Regions from separate parts of the Neobacillus sedimentimangrovi genome, predicted to be linked through region 2. Evidence: riboswitches for the same ligand, from Rfam matches in the RefSeq annotation. Region 2 holds a riboswitch; each other region holds the start of a gene.
What was found. A riboswitch is a leader RNA that binds a small molecule or an ion and turns the genes downstream of it on or off. The one in region 2 is predicted to bind S-adenosylmethionine.

Region 1: it holds a riboswitch for S-adenosylmethionine, as region 2 does, so the genes downstream of both, GZA11_RS09740 (methionine biosynthesis PLP-dependent protein) here and GZA11_RS03955 (methionine ABC transporter ATP-binding protein) in region 2, are expected to answer to the same signal.
Region 3: it holds a riboswitch for S-adenosylmethionine, as region 2 does, so the genes downstream of both, GZA11_RS08495 (homoserine dehydrogenase) here and GZA11_RS03955 (methionine ABC transporter ATP-binding protein) in region 2, are expected to answer to the same signal.

Annotation. Positions count from the first base shown of each region.
Region 1 is NZ_JAAFZF010000025.1:9,476-13,726, reverse strand. Features, by position in the region: gene GZA11_RS09745 (lactonase family protein) at 509-1,558, shown strand; SAM riboswitch class I at 1,681-1,795, shown strand; gene GZA11_RS09740 (methionine biosynthesis PLP-dependent protein) at 1,937-3,049, shown strand; gene metC (cystathionine beta-lyase) at 3,049-4,236, shown strand; gene GZA11_RS09730 (bifunctional homocysteine S-methyltransferase/methylenetetrahydrofolate reductase) at 4,239-4,251, shown strand, end outside.
Region 2 is NZ_JAAFZF010000006.1:8,875-13,125, reverse strand. Features, by position in the region: gene GZA11_RS03960 (O-acetylhomoserine aminocarboxypropyltransferase/cysteine synthase family protein) at 1-1,201, shown strand, start outside; SAM riboswitch class I at 1,318-1,428, shown strand; gene GZA11_RS03955 (methionine ABC transporter ATP-binding protein) at 1,592-2,617, shown strand; gene GZA11_RS03950 (methionine ABC transporter permease) at 2,655-3,284, shown strand; gene GZA11_RS03945 (MetQ/NlpA family ABC transporter substrate-binding protein) at 3,300-4,151, shown strand.
Region 3 is NZ_JAAFZF010000019.1:25,811-30,061, reverse strand. Features, by position in the region: gene GZA11_RS08505 (carbon-nitrogen hydrolase family protein) at 1-668, shown strand, start outside; gene GZA11_RS08500 (GNAT family N-acetyltransferase) at 711-1,382, shown strand; SAM riboswitch class I at 1,643-1,751, shown strand; gene GZA11_RS08495 (homoserine dehydrogenase) at 1,817-3,046, shown strand; gene GZA11_RS08490 (YfhD family protein) at 3,091-3,279, opposite strand; gene GZA11_RS08485 (YfhE family protein) at 3,387-3,515, opposite strand; gene recX (recombination regulator RecX) at 3,711-4,251, shown strand, end outside.

The sequences.
Region 1 (4,251 bases), on a different contig from region 2:
TGTTATTGTTAGGTTCATTATAGCATCTTATTACTTTGTTTGTATATCAAATAAACTAAGTTTATAGTTAAAACAGTACTCTCTTCTGAATATAAATTACCGGTATTAGATTAATATAAGTAACTTATTTAAGCATAATCACAATCATTTCTTTTTATAAATCACTATCTTGTTAACAGTTTGTATATCGAATAAACAAAGTTTATACTATCTTAGAGCTTTTATAAAAAAGAATAAAATGTTAGTGTATAGAAAAGGACATTATCGTAGACGGGAATTTGCATCAAGAAAAAAATAGTTATAATGATGAAATAGGCCATATGACTATCGAAAAAACGGAAAAACCTAATTTTCTACTGTTTTAGAAGTATCAGCTTATACCGTTGTAACATTTTTATAAAGGAGAACAAGATTTATCATCAAGTGAGTCTCAAGCAAGTTTAATCTATTATAGTATTGAGCATTTTTTGTTAAAATAACTTCGATTACTTTCTAAGGAGAATGAACCATGAATAAAAAATACATTGGCTACATTGGAACGTATACAAAGGGTGACAGCAAAGGAATCTATTCTTTTACCTTGAATACGAAAGAAGGAAAAATTGAAAATATCGAGGTGGCTGCAGAGCTCTTTAACCCTACCTATTTAGCCATTAGTAAAGACAATCGCTATCTTTACTCTGTAGTAAAAGATGGTGAAGAAGGTGGATTAAAGGCTTTTTCCATTGGTGAAAATGGAAAATTAACTGCTATCAATAGCCAAGTAAGTGCCGGAGCTCCTCCCTGTCATGTAAGTATTGACAGCCAAAACAAATATGTATTCAGCGGTAATTACCATAGGGGAACAGTGGAATCCCATCTCCTTCATCAAGATGGCTCTCTTCTGCCTGCTGCTTCCATCATTCAACATGAAGGCAGTGGTCCAGATCCAAGACAGGAAAAGGCCCATACCCATTATGCTGGATTAACACCTGATGAAAAATATGTAGTGGTGGTGGAGCTGGGTATTGATGCTCTTATTACATACAAAATAAACGAAGACGGAACATTGACGAAGGTCAAACTACATCCATTAAAAGCCGGCAGTGGACCGCGACACTTGACCTTCCACCCAAATGGTAAGTTTGCTTACATCATGACAGAATTCAGTTCCGAAGTTATTGTCTTAACCTATAATCCAGAAAACGGCCATTTTACCGAAAAGCAATATATTTCCACTCTTCCTGCTGATTTCAAAGAAAATAACCAGGGCAGTGCGATTCATATTTCTTCCGATGGTCGTTTTGTCTATGCAGGAAATCGCGGACATAATAGTATTGCGGTATTTAGTGTTAATGGAACTACTGGAGAGCTGACCTTTGTCGAGCATACTTCTACAGAGGGAGACTGGCCTCGAGATTTTTCATTGGATCCTTCTGAAAAATTTATCGTTGCTTCTAACCAAGAATCAAGCAATCTCGTTTTATTCGCCAGAGATGAATTTTCTGGACGACTTTCATTGATTCAATCTGATATCACCGTTCCTCATCCAGTTTGTGTGAAGTTTTTACATGTTTAAAAAGCAGGGTTAACCCTGCTTTTTTTCATTTGTAGAAATTTGTTCCAAACTTTTCAGATAAAAATGAATTGACTAAGCAGGAAAAGTATAGTAAATTTTATAAAAAGTTTAAATATTGATAGTTCTTATCAAGAGAGGTTGAGGGAAAGGCCCGATGACACCTCAGCAACCTTCAATGGATGATCCATTGAAAAGGTGCTAATTCCTGCAAATTAATGTTAATTTGCGAGATAAGAAGAATGACCTTATGGTTTCGTACGAACAAAAGTCTTCTTCTTATAGAAGGCTTTTTTCTTTTTTATCAACAAGCTTTATCCCCATACCGCGTTAAAGCTGAAAAATATCCAATCTATTTTTTCAAGACAAGGAGTGTGTGTAATGTACAAAATTGATACAAAACTGGCACAAATCGGAAACAGAAGTGAAACAGCAACAGGAACGGTGAATCCTCCTGTATATTTTTCAACCGCCTATCGACATGAAGGTATCGGACAATCAACAGGATTTGACTATATTCGGACAGGGAATCCAACACGCCAGCTCCTTGAAAAGACCATTGCTGATTTGGAAGGCGGCGATCAAGGGTTTGCGTGTAGCTCTGGCATGGCAGCGATTTTTACCATCCTTTCTCTATTCCAATCCAGGGATGAATGGTTGGTCAGTGAAGATTTATACGGAGGTACTTACCGGCTTTTAGAAAAAGGCTATAAAAAATGGGGATTACGATGTCAATATGTCAATACAGGTTGTCCGGAGGAAATTGAAAGAAAGATTACCCCTCAAACCAAGGCCATCTTTCTCGAGACTCCTACCAACCCCCTCATGCAGGAAGCCGATATTGCTGCTATTGCCGACATCGCGAAGAAACATGGTATTTTGCTGATTGTCGACAATACGTTCTATACCCCACTTTTACAGCAGCCTATTAAGCTTGGCGCCGATATCGTCATTCATAGTGCGACAAAATATTTGGGCGGTCATAACGATGTCCTTGCCGGCCTTATCATCGCAAAAGGAAAAGAATTATGTGAACAATTAGCCCTTTATCATAATGGGGCCGGAGGTGTATTAAGCCCGTTTGATTCATGGTTATTAATGCGTGGAATGAAAACTTTAGCACTACGAATGGAACGACATGAAAAAAATGCAAAGGCAATCGTGGAATATTTGTCTCAACATGATGCCGTTACAGATGTTCTTTACCCTGGCCGTGGTGGTATGGTTTCCTTCCGAATAAAAGACGAAACTTGGGTTAATCCATTTTTGAAAAATTTAAAGCTGATTTCGTTTGCCGAAAGTCTTGGCGGTACGGAAAGTTTTATCACGTATCCAGCCACACAGACCCATGCAGATATTCCTGAAGAAATTCGAATTGAAAAAGGTGTTTGTAATCGCCTGCTTCGTTTTTCTGTAGGAATTGAGAATGTAGAGGATTTAATTCACGACCTAAAGCAAGCCTTTGCCAAAATTAACAAAGGAGTGATTGTTTAATGGAATTGGAAGAGTATTGTTTTGAAACAAAGCTTCTTCATAACCGACATAAAGTGGACTCTGTGACAGGAGCTGTCAGTGTACCGATTCAGCACGCCTCCACCTTTCATCAATTTGATATCGACCAATTTGGTAAATATGATTATGCCCGAAGTTTAAATCCAACCCGCGAAGCGCTAGAAGAGGTTATTGCGGAATTGGAGTGCGGGGTGAAAGGCTTTGCATTTTCTTCCGGTATGGCAGCCATTTCAACGGCTTTCCTATTACTGTCTGCCGGTGATCATGTCGTCATTACCGAAGATGTGTATGGCGGAACTTATCGAATGGTTACAGAAGTGCTTTCTAGATTAGGGATTGAGCATTCTTTTGTTGACATGACAGATTTAGATCATGTTAAACAAGCGATTAAGCCTAATACGAAAGCATTTTATGTTGAAACCCCGTCCAATCCTTTGTTAAAGGTGACAGATATAAAAGCTATCAGCCAAATGGCAAAGGAAATTGGTGCACTGACATTTGTCGATAATACCTTCCAAACCCCCGCCTTGCAAAAACCTTTGGAACTTGGGGCTGATGTGGTACTTCACAGTGCAACAAAGTTTTTATCCGGACACAGTGATGTAGTGGCAGGACTTGCTGTTGTCAAAGATAAAGGTTTAGCCAATCGGCTTGGATTTTTACAAAATTCCTTCGGCGCAGTTCTTGGTGTACAGGATGCATGGCTCGTTTTAAGAGGTTTAAAAACTCTTCATGTTCGACTTGAACACTCTCAGAAATCAGCGTTGCAAATTGCGAGTTTCCTAGAGAAACATCCGCTTGTTAAAAACGTGTTTTATCCCGGACTTCCTAATCATCCGCAGAGAGAATTGCTGGATGTACAAACTCAAGGAGCCGGTGCGGTCCTTTCTTTCGAACTTGTCGATGAAGAAGCTGTCCGCACCTTTGTCGAAAGTGTGAAGCTACCTGTATTTGCAGTTAGTCTAGGAGCAGTGGAGTCAATTTTATCCTACCCTGCAAAGATGTCACATGCGGCCATGCCGCAGGCGGAAAGGGAAAAACGTGGAATTAAAAACAGTCTTCTGCGCTTGTCTGTCGGGCTTGAAAATCCAGCTGATTTAATTAGAGATTTTTCCCAGGCACTCGAACAGGTGCAACAGAAAAAATTAGTGCTGCAGCAAGGAGAATGACCATGAGCTTTTTAG
Region 2 (4,251 bases):
ATTTAAAAATACAGAACATGCCGCAAACCTCTTTGCACTGGCAGAGCAAGGATATATATATACCCGTATCCATAACCCGACAACAACGGTTTTTGAGGAACGGGTTGCACTTTTGGAAGGAGGGGTTGGAGCACTTGCGGTAGCAAGTGGTATGGCAGCCATAACGCTCGCGATTCTTAACCTTGCCGAAGCTGGAGATGAAATTGTGTCAGCTTCCACACTATATGGTGGAACATACAATTTATTTGCTGTGACTCTTCCTAAATACGGGATTAACGTAAAGTTCGTCGACCCAGAGGATCCGGAGAATTTCCGGGCAGCTATTACGGAAAAAACAAAAGCGGTCTTTGCTGAAACTGTTGGAAATCCAAGTTTGCGCGTGTTGGATATCGAAAAAGTGGCAAATATTGCACATGAAGCGGGTATTCCATTAATTGTTGATAATACTTTTGCCACTCCATATTTATGCCGTCCGATTGAGCATGGGGCAGATATTGTGGTTCACTCTGCTACAAAGTGGCTGTTAGGAAATGGTACGACAACAGGAGGCATCATTGTAGATGGTGGTAAATTTGATTGGAATTCTCCGAAATTCCCTGGCTTCACTACTCCAGATCCAAGCTACAATAACCTTGTTTATGCGGAGGCACTGGGACCACTTGCGTATATTATTAAAGCACGTGTTCAACTGCTTAGAGACATGGGACCTTCGTTAAGTCCACAAAATGCGTTTCAATTTGTATTAGGATTGGAAACATTGCATGTGCGTATGAAAGAGCATGTAGCCAATGCGAAAGAGGTCGTTAAGTACTTGAAGAACCATCCAGCGGTCGAGTGGGTTTCTTATCCAGGGGATGCTTCTCACCCTGACTATGAGCTTGCTCAAAAGTATCTGCCTAAAGGGGCTGGTTCAATTGTTATCTTCGGAATAAAAGGTGGAAGAGAAGCTGGGGCAAAATTAATAGATTCCATTAAGATTTGGGCGCATGTAGCGAATGTCGGTGATGCCAAGAGCTTGATTATTCACCCGGCAAGCACCACCCATCAACAGCTCGATGTGGAAGGATTAAAGGCATCTGGTGTGTCAGAAGACTTAATTCGTTTATCTATTGGGATTGAAAATGTAGAGGATTTAATTGAAGATTTAGAAGATGCCATTGAAGTAGCAACAGGTATTACCTCTTTGAAAACGAAAGCCTAAGTATTATTAAAAATTTCCATTGACACCTGTTTTTATCCGTGATACGATAGCCTTCGTAAAATATTTTCTGACTTATACACAGCGATGTGTTAACTGAATATAGGATTGCTTAAACGCTCTTATCAAGAGAGGTGGAGGGATGTGCCCAATGAAGCCCGGCAACCGTCAATTCTTTGAATTGAAATGGTGCCAATTCACACAAAGCATTTTGCTTTGAGAGATGGGAGAAAGGATTGTTGTTTTATGATGCCTTTCTGCCTGTGCAGAAAGGCATTTTTTTATAAGATCATATTGGGGGCAAGAAATTCCTTTTTGCCCGCCAATGATAGAATCCTTTTCAGAAAAAAAGTCAAAATATAAATTTAATTCGGATAAGAAGCAGGTGAGTTCATGATATCGATCAAAAACGTCCGAAAGATTTTTCCTTCCAAGCATGGCCTGCTTAAAGCTGTGGATGAAGTGAATCTTGAAATTAAAGAAGGCGAAATCTTCGGAATCATCGGATATAGTGGTGCCGGAAAGAGTACTTTAATTCGTATGCTGAATGGTTTGGAAATTCCAACAGATGGTTCTGTAACAGTGGCGGGCCGGGAAATTTCCAAAATTAAAGGAAGCGAGCTTCGGCAGGCAAGGCAAGAAATTAGTATGATTTTTCAGCATTTCAACCTTTTGTGGTCAAGAACAGTTAGTGAAAATATTGCTTTCCCATTAGAAATTGCTGGTGTGAAAGCCCCAGAGAGGAAAAAACGGGTAGCCGAGTTGATTAAATTAGTTGGTCTAGAAGGTAGAGAAGATGCCTATCCATCTCAACTAAGTGGAGGTCAGAAGCAAAGGGTCGGGATTGCTCGAGCGCTGGCAAATAATCCAAAAGTTTTGCTTTGTGATGAAGCAACCTCTGCACTTGATCCACAGACTACAGATTCCATTTTGGATCTATTAGTCGATATTAACAAAAAACTAGGTTTAACGATTGTGTTAATTACCCATGAAATGCATGTCATCAGGAAAATCTGTCATCGTGTAGCTGTTATGGAAAGTGGAAGAATTGTTGAACTTGGTCAGGTTCTAGATGTGTTTAAAAACCCTAAACAGCCGATTACAAAGCGATTTGTTCAACAAGTGACAGAGCCGGAAGAAGCAAAAGAAACCATCGAGCATTTACTGGAGCGTTATCATTCAGGTTCCATTGTCAAGTTAACCTTTATTGGTGATTCTGCTGAACAGCCACTGATCACCCATCTAATTCGTCATCACCATGTGACAGTCAATATATTACAAGGTAAGATTTCGCAAACGCAAAGCGGTTCGTACGGATCTCTTTTCATTCATATCGACGGGGACCAAGCAGAAATCAGTAGAGCCATAGAATATATTCGTTCCCAAAAGGTAGGAGTGGAGGTGGTTACAGGTGAATAATCAAGAAGGTTACTTTCAAAATGTCGATTGGTCGGCGATGTGGCAGGCAACGGTGGAAACTTTATATATGACGGGCATTTCCGTATTGATTACATTTGTGTTGGGCATCATTCTTGGTATGCTTTTATTCTTAACATCACCGGGAAATTTATGGGCAAATAAGCCGATTAACTTAGTCATAAGTGCAATCGTAAATATTTTCCGTTCCATACCATTTATTATTTTGATTGTATTATTAATTCCATTAACCATGTTAATCTTTCAAACAATGATTGGCGAAAATGCAGCATTGCCAGCTTTAATTATTGGTTCCGCTCCGTTCTATGCAAGAATGGTTGAAATTGGCCTTCGTGAAATTGATAAAGGTGTTATTGAAGCTGCCAAATCCATGGGAGCAACTACGGGAACGATTATTTGGAAGGTATTGTTACCGGAATCCATGCCGGCACTTGTTTCCGGAATTACGGTAACAGCCATTGCCTTGGTTAGCTATACAGCCATGGCGGGTGTCATAGGTGCAGGAGGATTGGGAAATCTCGCCTATCTTCAAGGATTCCAGCGAGGACATAATGACGTAACCTTGGTTGCTACCATTATCATTTTAGTTATAGTATTTGCGATTCAATTTATTGGTGATTTTATCACTTCAAAATTAGATAAACGATAAAGGGGAGTTTAGACAATGAAAAAATGGTTAAGTGTATTTTTTGCTTTAACGCTTGCTTTTGTTCTTGCTGCTTGTGGAACAGGAAATGACAAAGAAAACGCTGGAGATAGCGGGGATAAAGCATCGAAAGAAACAAAAACATTAGTGGTCGGTGCATCCAACGTACCACATGCTGAAATTTTAGAAGAAGCAAAACCACTATTAAAGGAGAAAGGCATTGACCTGAAAATCGAGACATTCCAAGATTATGTATTACCTAACAAGTCTTTAGCATCTAAAGAATTGGATGCTAACTACTTCCAGCATATCCCTTACTTGAATGCTCAAAATGAAGAATTCGGTTATGGATTTGTCAATGCAGGTGGTATCCATATTGAGCCAATTGGTGTTTATTCCAAAAAGTACAAAAAACTTAGCGACCTTCCAGAAGGTGCACATCTTATCATGAGTAACTCTGTCGCTGACCATGGGCGTCTTTTATCCTTACTTGAAAAAGAAGGACTAATTAAATTAAAAGACGGCATTGATAAGACAAAAGCTGAAATTAAAGATGTAGTAGAGAATCCTAAGAAGCTTAAATTTGATGCAAACTATGAGGCAGCACTTCTTCCGCAAATCTATAATAAAGGTGAAGGGGATGCCGTGTTAATCAACTCTAACTACGCGATCGATGCCGGCTTAAATCCATTAAAAGATTCAATCGCTATTGAAGATAAAGAGTCTCCATATGTAAACGTCATTGCCGTTCGTAAAGGGGACGAAAATAGAGAAAAAATCAAGGCGCTTATCGAAGTTCTACATTCAAAAGAAATCCAAGATTTCATTTTAGAAAAATATGATGGTGCTGTTGTACCAGTATCTGAATAATTAATATAAGTAGAAAAAAGGTTAGAAAAGTCAGTGAGGATGATTCACTGGCTTTTCTTATTTCTTTACATTGAAACAAGATTTGATGGTAAAAATAGAT
Region 3 (4,251 bases), on a different contig from region 2:
ACGACTTACCAAGCTTTACTGAAAGTTACCGTGAACTGTTCACGAAATTCGCTAAAGAAACCAATATGCATATTATTGCCGGAACTCATGTTTTAGAAAAAAACGGCAAGTTATATAACACAGCACATTTATTTTATCCAGATGGCAGAATTGGCGAGCAGGCCAAACTTCATATTACTCCAACCGAAGTTAACGAATGGAATATGGCCAAAGGAGATTCGTTTCAAATTTTTGAAACGGAAAAAGGAAAAATAGCCATTCTAACTTGCTATGATATTGAATTTCCAGAAATCGTCCGTATGGCCAAGGCAAAAGGAGCAGACGTTATTTTCTGTCCATCTTGTACCGATGATCGCCACGGGTTCCACCGAGTCCGGTACACCTGCCATGCTCGGGCAATTGAAAATCAGGTATATGTGGTTCTAACAGGAACAGTCGGCTCATTGCCAACCGTTGATTTTATGCGAGCTAATTTTGCGCAGGCTGCTGTTATCACACCGAATGATATTCCATTCCCTCCGCAGGGCATACAGGTACAAGGGGAAATCAATAATGACATGATCGTAACCGCAGACCTTGACCTTCAATTATTATATGAAGTTCGCGAGCGTGGTTCTGTCACGACATGGCGCGACCGTAGAACCGATCTGTACACTGATTGGAAATAAAAAAAGAAGAACTATAAATAGTTTTATGGAGGGGTTGGTAAAGTGTATCACAGTGAATTGTATGTTTTTGACCAAGATCGTCCGATTCCAGTTTGTATTCGCAATTATACGAAAGACGACTTTGATCAGCTTATTGAAATCCAGTCCGAATGTTTTCCACCTCCTTTTCCATCGGAATTGTGGTGGAACAAAGAGCAATTAACCAATCATGTTACTCTTTTTCCAGAAGGAGCTTTATGTGTTGAGATCAATGGGGAATTAGCTGGGTCACTTACCGGACTTTGCGTAGACTTTGATCCAAATGATGCTGCCCATACGTGGGGAGAGATCACTGACCACGGTTATATTCGCAATCATGACCCTAACGGTAATACTTTATATATTGTCGACATTAGTGTTCGTCCCAAGTATCGCAAACTTGGGCTAGGAAAATTAATGATGCAGGCTATGTACCATGTCGTAATTGAAAAAGGGTATGATCGATTGCTCGGAGGAGGGCGTATGCCAGGCTACCATAAAGTGGCTGATCAAATGTCACCAGAAGCCTATTTGCAAGCCATTATTAGCGGGCAGTTAAAGGATCCTGTTATCACGTTTCTACTCCGATGCGGGAGAGTTCCTCTTGGGATTGCCAAAGATTATCTCGAGGATGAAGAATCTTGTAATTATGCGGTTCTTATGGAATGGAAAAACCCTTTTAAAAATAGACAGTGATATACTTTACAGATCATTTTTACTCCACGTTCTTCGTTTTTTGAGGACTGGAGAATTTTCTAAGTGATTTAGCCTGCGGTTTATCCCTGACCAGAATTTGCGCAGGAGTTTAAATGCTTTTCACCCTAGTGTACTTGTACTAATTTATCAATTCTTACAAGTTTTATTGATTATTCTGAAAAGAGAAATATTGACATCCTTAGTATAGTTGACTATTATTGTTATTAATATGTTGGAAAATAATGAATAGTGAAATATAACTCTTATCCAGAGTGGCGGAGGGACTAGGCCCAATGAAGCCCGGCAACCTTCAAGGTATTCCTTGAAAAGGTGCTAATTCCTGCAGGTTTATTACCTGAAAGATAAGAGGAGGAAACAAAAGCCCTCTTCTTATGAAGAGGGTTTTTCATTTTAGTAAAGGGGTGGAAGAGAAAATGTCTGTAATTAAAGTGGCAATACTCGGATTTGGTACGGTTGGTGAAGGAGTTTATCGGACCATTCAATCTCATTCTGATGAGCTGTCAGCTGTTTTAGGAAAAAAGGTCGAAGTAGCGGCTATTCTAATTAAAAACAAAGATCGAAAAAGAAATATTCATGATGAAGTTTTTGTTACTACCAATTTTGAAGAAATCCTTCAACTGCCTCAACTGGATGTGGTTGTTGAAGCAATTGTCGATAAGGAACCTGCTTTTACATATTTGAAAAATGTCATTCAGCGGGGCTGCCACGTGATTACAGCTAATAAGGAAATGTTCGCCCATCATGGAAAAGAGCTACTTGAGCTGGCGGAAAAGAATAGTGTATCTGTTGGATTCGAGGCAACGGTAGCCGGAGGAATACCAGTCATTCAAACGTTGAGACAGTTATTAAAAATTAACCGTGTCCAGCAGATTGAAGGGATTTTAAATGGTACATCAAATTTTATTCTTACAGAAATGAGAGAGAAAAAACAGTCGTTTGAAGAAAGTTTGTTGCAGGCGCAGGAAAATGGTTATGCAGAAGCGAATCCTACGAATGATGTTGAAGGCTTTGATGCATTTTATAAAACAATGATTCTAAGCCAAATCGCCTTTGGAGTGGAACCTGAGTGGGATGAAGTTGAGCGAGAAGGAATCACTTCCATAACAAGTGAATTGATGGAAACTGCCGGAAAAATTGGATTGAAGTTTAAACATATTGCCAGCCTAATCAATGAGGGAAATCAAGTTAAAGCATCGGTTAAACCTGTTCTAGTAGGAAGTGAGCACCCTTTTTATCATGTGGAAGGGATAGAAAATGCAGTAGCCGTGCATTCCGATCTGGTAGGACGGATTACACTTCAAGGTCCAGGTGCTGGGATGTTCCCAACCGCAAGTGCAGTAATCGAAGATCTTGTTTATGTTTGTCAATCGTCATCCTCCAAGAAGCTAACTGTGAAAACTTCTTCTGTACTTCCAAAACAGCATAAAAAAATAAAATATTGGCTTGTACAAGGATTAATACCATATAATTGCCCTCCATTCATTAGCCTTGAAGAAGAAATTGGGGAAGGGATTTTTGTCGTTAAAGCGTCTAAGGATGATCTAAATCACCTTGAAAAGCAACAAACCGCTATTCGTTATTTTTCCATCGAAGGAGAGTTTCAATCCAAAATCGTTTCCAAGGAATCTGTGACAGTTAATTAAAATAAGAAGCAGGTAAAAACCTGCTTCATTTACTCTTTTCACCATTATTTTTTTCTGCGTGCATTGACACGTTGGTTGGCGGCATTGGCCCGGGAAAGTGCCTCAAGGTCAGCTCCATCTGCCATTTCTTTAGAGAATTCTACATCATTTCCGTCAGATTTCATGTTTTTAGGAACTTGTGGGAGTGAAGCTTTATTACGATCACGAGTTTTTTGTCCTCTTGAGCGGCCCATTAAAATACCCCTTTCAAATGTGACTAGTGGAGCTTAATATGCTCCCTTTACTAGCTTTTACAATTTGGATGGGGTCGATTAATGGAAAAAATTAATCAGTTTGGGTATTACCTTTTATTTTTTAAATACCCGCCTGCTCTGTCAGCCATTTTAAATTCATGGCCGTATGTAACTTCTTGCATACTTGTTAAATGGCTTCTTTCACGATCTCTATTTCTTTTCTTTTTTTCCGACAATTTGATCATCCTTTCCATTATTTTAATAAGTAAAATGGTACATAATGTACCCATCTCCATTTTTACCTTTTAAAAATGGAATGATACCGTATTTTAGGAAATATATTTAATAAGTTAAGGGTCAATGGAATACCAATATCTTTTTCCTTCATAACAAATGTACTCAATGGTAAAGTAGAGGTGAGGTGAAGGGATATGGGAATCATTACAAAAATCACCACACAGCAGAAAAATAAAGACCGGTTCAATATTTATATGGATTCCGGTCAAGGAGAAGAATTTGCATTTAGTGTAGATAGTGATGTTTTAATAAAATTTCATCTAAAAAAAGGAATGGAAATTGATGAGTTTTCATTAATGGAAATTCAGTATCAAGATGATATCCGTAAGGCATACAATTTAGCTGTCCATTACTTGGCGAGGAGAATGAGATCGGAAAAAGAAGTGCGGGATTACCTTATTTCAAAAGAGGTGGATGAGCCGGTAATAAATGAAGTATTACTGAAACTTTCTGAACAAAAATATTTAAACGACTGTGAATTTGCTGCTGCCTATGTTCGGACACAGGTTAACACGACTGATAAAGGTCCAGAGGTAATCAAGATGGAATTAAAGGAAAAAGGAATCTCTGAAGCCTTGATTAATCAGGCACTTGACGAGTTTCCTCAAGAGCAGCAAATTGAAAAAGTATCAAAAATCAGTGAAAAGTTTTTCAAAAAAAATTTGAAAGAATCAT